DNA from 2 places in the Weizmannia acidilactici genome. Region 1 is predicted to be linked to the other one. Evidence: riboswitches for the same ligand, from Rfam matches in the RefSeq annotation. Region 1 holds a riboswitch; the other holds the start of a gene.

What was found. A riboswitch is a leader RNA that binds a small molecule or an ion and turns the genes downstream of it on or off. The one in region 1 is predicted to bind S-adenosylmethionine.
Region 2: another riboswitch for S-adenosylmethionine. It lies ahead of GBH70_RS12480 (bifunctional homocysteine S-methyltransferase/methylenetetrahydrofolate reductase); the one in region 1 lies ahead of GBH70_RS04905 (O-acetylhomoserine aminocarboxypropyltransferase/cysteine synthase family protein).

Annotation. Positions count from the first base shown of each region.
Region 1 is NZ_BKZR01000009.1:34,038-37,882, forward strand. Features, by position in the region: gene metX (homoserine O-acetyltransferase MetX) at 1-273, opposite strand, end outside; gene GBH70_RS04905 (O-acetylhomoserine aminocarboxypropyltransferase/cysteine synthase family protein) at 303-1,601, opposite strand; SAM riboswitch class I at 1,738-1,845, opposite strand; gene cls (cardiolipin synthase) at 1,984-3,432, opposite strand; gene GBH70_RS04915 (murein hydrolase activator EnvC family protein) at 3,722-3,845, opposite strand, start outside.
Region 2 is NZ_BKZR01000035.1:28,467-32,311, forward strand. Features, by position in the region: gene GBH70_RS12480 (bifunctional homocysteine S-methyltransferase/methylenetetrahydrofolate reductase) at 1-1,528, opposite strand, end outside; SAM riboswitch class I at 1,600-1,699, opposite strand; gene GBH70_RS12485 (GNAT family N-acetyltransferase) at 1,956-2,399, shown strand; gene GBH70_RS12490 (LCP family protein) at 2,743-3,708, opposite strand.

The DNA.
Region 1 (3,845 bases):
CGATTGCGGGCCGGTACTGCCGTAACAGCCGCCGATCACATTAAACGTAATCATCTGGTATTTTTCCGTGTCAACCGGCCTGCCCCTACCGATCAATCCGCCCCACCAGCCGGGTTCTTGATCAGTCCCGACCGCATACTGGCTGCCGGTTAAGGCATGGCATATTAAAAGAACCGGCGCGTCCAAAGGGCCACGCCGTTCATATGCCAATTCTGCATGAGGGATCTTTTTTCCGCTTTCCAGCACCAACGTACCGATTTCTACCTTTTTCACTTTCTTCCCCCCATACAGTACATTTTTTGTCATTGTGCTGTAACTGCCGTTGCTTTTCGTATTGCCTGATCTAGGTCGGCCGTTATATCTTCAACTGCTTCCAGGCCGACAGACAAGCGGATCAAGTCTTCCGTTACGCCCGATTTTTTCAGTTCTTCGTCGCTCAGCTGCGAATGCGTGGTTGTTGCCGGGTGAATGATGAGCGATTTGGCATCGCCGACATTGGCAACATGCGACCACAGTTTAATATTGTCGATCACTTTTCTGCCTGCTTCCCGGCCGCCTTTAACCCCGAAGTTGACAATCGAACCGAAACCGCCTTTTAAATATTTTTTCGCCAGTTCATGTGAAGGATGATCTTTCAGCCCAGGGTAGTTCACCCAAGCAACGTCCGGATGGTTTTGCAGGAACTTCGCCACTTTCAAAGCATTTTCGTTATGCCTTTCGACACGCAGATGCAGCGTTTCGAGCCCTTGCAGGAACAGGAATGCGTTATCCGGGCTTAATGTCGGGCCGAAATCGCGCAGCAATTGGACGCGGAGTTTCGTAGCAAAAGCTGCCTCCGCCGTATCGACGCCGTAACGCAATCCGTGGTAGCTCGGATCCGGTTCGCTGAAGTCCGGGAATTTTTCCGTATTCCAGTCAAAATGGCCGCCGTCGACCGCAACGCCACCGATTGCCGTGCCGTGGCCGCCGATCCATTTTGTGGCGGAGTGGACGACAATATCCGCCCCCCATTTGATCGGGTTGCACAAGTATGGGGATGCGAATGTATTGTCTACAATTAATGGAATCCCGTTTTCATGGGCAATTTCCGCCACTTTTTCGATATCCAGCACCTGCAGGCTCGGGTTGCCGATAATTTCTGCGTACAATGCTTTCGTTTTCGGGGTAATGGCATTCCTGAACGCTTCAGGATCAGAACCGTCGACAAATTTGACATTGATGCCGTATTTCGGCAGCGTGACGGAGAACAAATTGTACGTGCCGCCGTACAGGTTGCTGGCCGAAACAATTTCATCCCCTGCCCGCACAATGTTTAAAATTGAAAATGCGATCGCCGCCGCGCCGGATGAAAAGGAAACCGCCGCCGTGCCGCCTTCAAGCTGCGCCACGCGTTTTTCAAATACATCCAGAGTCGGGTTGCCGATCCGTGTATAGATAAAGCCTTCTTGCGTTAAATTGAAGACGCCCTGCGCGTAATCCGTATCTTTAAAAACGTAAGAGGTCGTTCTATATACAGGTACCGCGCGCGAACCTGTGGCCGGGTCCGGTTCCTGTCCTCCGTGCAATAATAAAGTTTCAGGGCGTAAAGATTCTTCTGTCATTTACAATTCCTCCTACTATAGTAAAATTTGCCTAGGAAAAGATAAAAAACAATTCCGACAAGACAAGGCACTTTTTTAGAAGAGGAATAGAAAAACCCTCTTCATAAGGAAGAGGGCTACGTTATGTAAGTTCCTCCCCTTATCTTTCAGACGAATGTCTGTAGGAATTAGCACCTTTTCAAGCATATGCCTGAAGGTTGCCGGGCTTCGCAGGGCCTAGTCCCTCCGCCGCTCTTGATAAGAGTGTTTCAATTAAAATTATGAAAATTTTTAAATGACTCATTGGTAAAAATTATAGATTACAATTTCTGAATCGTCAACCCATTTTTTCAATTTTTCTTTTCGATCATGCGGGGGGGATGTTTCCGCCCCTTGCACACTTTTACAAAATTGGCGATAACAGGCGGGAGATCGATTCTTTGAAACGGATCACAAGCGGGCGTTTCTGATAATCTTGCAGCGTCAGTTCGGTTGAATCCGCCATATCTTTTCTGAAAATGTGGGAGAGCCTGCCCGAAAGCTTGCGGTCGTACAGCACAGCATTCACTTCGAAATTCAGGCGGAAGCTGCGTACATCAATATTGGCCGTCCCGACAGAGGAAATTTTCCCATCCACCACAATCATTTTTGCATGGATAAAACCATTTTGGTAAATGTACACTTTCACGCCAGTTTTTAAAAGCTGACCGATATTCGAAAGCGTCGCCCAATATACAAACATATGGTCAGGCTTGTTCGGGATCATGATCCGGACATCAACCCCGGATAAGGCCGCAAGCTTCAGCGCGTTCAGCAAACTGTCATCTGGAATAAAATAAGGCGTTTGCAAATAAATATATTTTTTGGCGGAATTGATCATTTTGATATAACTGTTTTTGATTTGCTCCCATTCGGAATCGGGGCCGCTTGAGACAATTTGGATATCCGTTTCCCCTTGCGGCTCGATCACCGGAAAGTACCGTTCTTCATTTTTAATATCGTTCGGCGACGCCTGGTTCCAGTCTAAAATGAACCGGGTCTGCATCCCATAAACGGCGCTACCTTCAATTCTCAAGTGGGTGTCGCGCCAATAGCCGAATTTTTTGTCCAGCCCCAAATATTCGTCTCCGACATTAAAGCCGCCGATGTACCCGATGCGGCCGTCAATGATCGCCAGTTTCCGGTGGTTCCTGAAATTGACGCGCAAATTGATGAGCGGAATGCGCGCCGGGAAGAATGCCGCCACTTCGCCGCCTGCCTCGACAAGCGGCCGGAAAAAACTGCGGCGGAACAGCATCCGCGATCCCATATCATCGTAAAGCAGCCGCACCTTTACGCCTTCTTTTGCTTTTTCGGTAAGCAGTTCGATCATTTCATTTCCAAGGCGGTCGTTGCGGAAAATGTAATAAACGAGGTGGATGCTGTCCTTTGCCTTCCGGATGTCTTCAAACAATGCCAGAAATTTTTCCTTACCGTCTGTAAAAATATCGACGTGGTTATCCTGGGAGAGAATCGCACCGTCATTCACCAGCAGCATGTAAACAAGGTCTTTGTACTGCACCGTCCGTTCATCATGAAATGGGAAACGGTTCTCCCGCAAAAGTTCAATTTGCTGTTGGGCAATTTCTTTAATCCCAATTTTTTCCTGAACTTTCCAATCGAATATTTTACGCCGGCTTAAATTCTGCCCGAAAACTAAATAGAGTACAAATCCAGCGATCGGAATGAATAAAAGCACCAGCAACCACGCCCAAGTTGCTCCGACATCCCGCCGTTCAAGGAAAATAACGGTTCCCGCCAGGATAAAGTTTAAAAGAAATAAAATCACCAATAATACCGTTACAATCATTATGTTCTCCTTTTCATGCACCCTTCTTCGTTTTTGCCGTGTCTGCCGCCGTTCCGCCTTTTGGAAAATGCCGGCGTACGGAAGGCGGCTGCGGGGCGGATGCCCAAATCGTTTATTGTTTGATGTAGCGGGAAAAATGACAATTGTATCATACCATAATATTTGTTCCTGACCCACGTAAATGCACTTTTATTTTCATGTACTTTTCTTCCACCACTAAAAAAGAACCGCACCCATTGGATGCAGTTCTTTTTCCGGCTCTCTAATACACCGCGGCATCAAGAGCCTTTTATTAAAAATTGATAAAGTTTCTCGGATTTTGGGCGCCATTATGCGGTGGCGGAGTCCAGCGGCCATTATAAATTTCAAAGTGAAGGTGTGGCCCCGTAGATTCGCCTGTATTGCCCATTACGCCG
Region 2 (3,845 bases), on a different contig from region 1:
CCTGTAAAATTTTTTCCTCGCTAAAAACCGGCTGGGTGATAAAGTAATCGGCGCCGCTTCGGATTTTACGCTCGAGCCGGCCGACCGCTTTGTCGAGGTTACGGACATTCGGGTTAAACGCGGCCGCGACGGAGAAATTCGATTTCCTTTGCAGCGATTTGCCGGAGTAAGAGATGCCTTCGTTGAACTGCTTGATCATCGCGATCAGGTCCATCGACGATAAATCGTACACGCTTGTCGCCCCAGGGAAGTCACCGATTTTCGACGGGTCACCCGTGACGGCGAGCACTTGGTCAATCCCGAGCGCGGCAAGCCCCATCAAGTGCGACTGCAGGCCGATCAAGTTGCGGTCGCGGCACGTAATATGGACGAGCGGACGGATGCCGTGCTTTTCTTTTAAAATCGCGGCAATTGCGATGTTGCTGATGCGCGGGCTTGCAAGCGAGTTATCCGCCATCGTGAGTGCGTCAATGCCGGCATCGTGCAGTGCTTTTGCCCCTTCGAAAAAGCGTTCGGTGCGCAGAGTTTTCGGCGTATCGAATTCAACAATAATGGACCGCCGTTTTTTCGCGATTTCATGGAGCGGCGGTTCGCGGTGCTGCGCGGTCACGGCGATCTCGATTTTCGGCGGGCGTACCGTTTTTTCCGGGCGTACCGTTTTTTCGGTGACCGGTGCGAGGCCTTTGATCCCTTCTGCAATCGCTTTAACATGTGCCGGGGTTGTGCCGCAGCAACCCCCGATCAAGCGGACGCACTGCTCGACAAGTTTTGCGGCGCATGTTTTAAAATAATCGGCGTTATTCGTGAACGTGACCCTGCCGTCCTCGTAATCTAAAAGGCTCGCATTCGGGTAAGCGGACAAATAGGCATGCTCCGGGAGCGGAATTTCCTCAAACGACTGGATCATATGGTGCGGACCAAGCCGGCAGTTCAGACCGATCACGTCGGCGCCGCGGTTTTCGAGTTCTTTGAAAGCTTGCGCGACCGGGGTGCCGTTTTGCAATACGCCCGGTTCGACAAGCGAAAACTGGGCGATGACCGGGACGTCTGCCTCTTTTTTGGCAATGTCCACGACCGTAAATAATTCTTCCGCGTCAAAATACGTTTCGAGCAAAAGCGCGTCCACCCCTTCGCTCAGGAGGTGGAAAATTTGCTCGCGGAATGTGCGCTTGATTTCCGGGAGTGTGGCTTCTGTTTTGCGGTGTCCGCGGATGCCGCCGACCGTTCCGAGGATAAACGTTGATGGATTTGCGGCCTGTTTGGCGATACGGACCGCTTCTTTGTTGATATCGCTCACTTTTTCCTCGAGACCGTACTGGGCGAGCTTGATGTAATTGGCGCTGTAAGTATTTGTTTGGATAACGTCCGCCCCCGCTTCGATGTAAAAGCGGTGGATCGCGTGGATATCATCGGGATGGGTTAGGTTGAATTCCTCGTAACACGTGTCGGCGCCATACGCATACAGCAGCGTCCCCATCGCCCCGTCCGCAACAAGTATGCGGTTTTGCAGCGTTTCAAGAAGGTCCAATGGTTTACACTCCTTTTTGATGGTATGAAAAAAGCCCCCTGGGAAAAGGAGGCGCGATTTTACAAAGTGTCTCCTTATCTATCAGGCATGCCTGTTGGATTTAGCACCGGGCCGGATGGCTGGTTGCTGAGGTTTCACTGGGCCAAGTCCCTCCACCTCTCTTGATAAGGGTATTCAGCTGAACGTGCGTAATATTTCGATTTATTTATACTTTACACTTATTCTGATGCAAGGACAAGGGGGAATTTTTATATCTGAAAAGCGTTTGGTGAATGGATTGTGGAACTTTCTGTGCGGCGGCCGTTTGGAATGGATTTCCTCTTTTTGACGTTTCTTGCGCTATCCAGTATAATGGATTGCGGCAATTTTTAATGATATCTCTTTCCTTAATATATTAGGGAAATATTGAGGACGGGAGTGATTGCGCATGATCCGGCAATTGGAGATGAAAAACAGTGCGGCGGCTTCTGCTGTGTGGGCGCTGCAAATTCCGGCCTATAAAAAAGAAGCCGGACTGATCGGTTTTGACGGGATCCCCCCGCTTAATGAGCGGGTGGAAGATTTAATGGCGAGTACGGAAAAGTTTTATGGGTATTTCGTTGGGGAAAAGCTTGCCGGTGTGGTTTCAGTTGAACGGACGGGCGATTGTGTCATGATCTGTCGGCTGTTTGTCGGGGAACATTTTACCCGCCGCGGGATCGCGCGCAAACTGCTGGAATTTGTGCTCAGCCTGCCCGGCGCCGGCCGGTTTGAAGTGAGTACCGGCGAAAAAAATATCCCGGCTGTCTCGCTGTACTTGAGCATGGGTTTTACGGAGACGGGGAGAACCGAAGTTGCGGACGGGGTTTGGTTGGTGCGGTTCAGGCTTTGATTTTGGTTTGTGAAAAATTTCTCGGATTATCAAAAAGGAGACATCTCTTCCCTGCTTTTTCTTCCTTTCGCTGATTCTTTGCATCTTTCCGCTGATTTTTTTGGCCTTACTGCCGATTTATTGGTCAAGTCCGCTGATTTCTCCCAAGGTTCCGCTGATTCTTCCTATGGTTGGATGGGAGACAGCCGGAGTTTTAGAGTTGTACACGGGATGTCCCCTTTTCCTTTGCTTTTTCTTTCACTGTTTTCTCTAATTCCGTAATCGGATAGGTCGAACGATATGTTCGCTTAGTATCTTTCACCGCTAAAGAATAAAAAATAAGGGGGACTTCCATAGCCCCCAATTATTCCTCATCCAAAAACTTCTTAATTTCTTCTGTATTTTTTGCTTTGTCCACTTCCAGGACGGCGCCGACTTCCGGATAGTAGGCATCGGTATAAGTGCCCGCAATTGGAACTGTCATGGTTTTCACCTTAAGGTTTTCGCCGAGCACCACGTCTTTCACCAACGCGAGAATGTCCATTTTACTCATATTTGTGGAAAGGTAAGGCTGAATCGTTCCAAGCAGTTTTGGTGCTTTGGCAAGGCCGTTTACGCTGAATACTTCTTTTTGAAGCGCTTTTAACACTTTTTGCTGGCGTGCAACCCGGCCGAAGTCGCCTTGTGCGTCTTTTCTGAAGCGTGCGTAGGCGAGCAGTTCTTTCCCATGCATGAGCTGTTTGCCCGGGTAAAGCGTCATGCCAATGTTTTTCGACATTTTATGTTCCACATTGATCTCGATGCCCTGTGGAGCCAAAGTGTCGACAATTTTCACGAAGCCTTGGAAATCCACAAGCACGTAATACTGCACATCGATGTCAAAATTGGCTTTGATTGTTTTTCTCAGCAGTTCAACGCCGCTTTTCTGGTTGTCTAAATTGCCCAGATAATAGGCAGTATTGATTTTATAGTTTTTATAACCCGGGATTTCCGCATAGATATCCCGCATGATTGAAACGAGTTTGACCTGGTTCTTTTTCGGGTCATACTGGGCAATCATAATGGTGTCCGTTCTGGAATCTTCTTTGCCTCTCCTATCGATCCCGAGCAGCAAAATATTGGTTCGGCCATTGGCATCTTTTTTTCCATTAAACTCTAAATTATCCATATTCAAGGCATCGCCCGGTTTCGTTTGGTGGACGCCTGCGTAATATTGATAGGCTGTATATCCCGCTCCGGTTACGATCAGCAATAAAAAGAGCAAAAGAAAAACCCTGCGCCAACGGACTTTTGCCCGTCTCTTCTTCCTATTCGATACTCTTGATTCCATAGAATCCCTCTTGTTTTTATAGTCTGTCTTCATTATTATTATCTAAAAGCCGCGTTTTGTCACGAGTATTTTGCTGGAATTTTGTTTTTCTTGTCGAAGGGATTCTGTTTGTAAAAATTTACATAAACTTTATATAA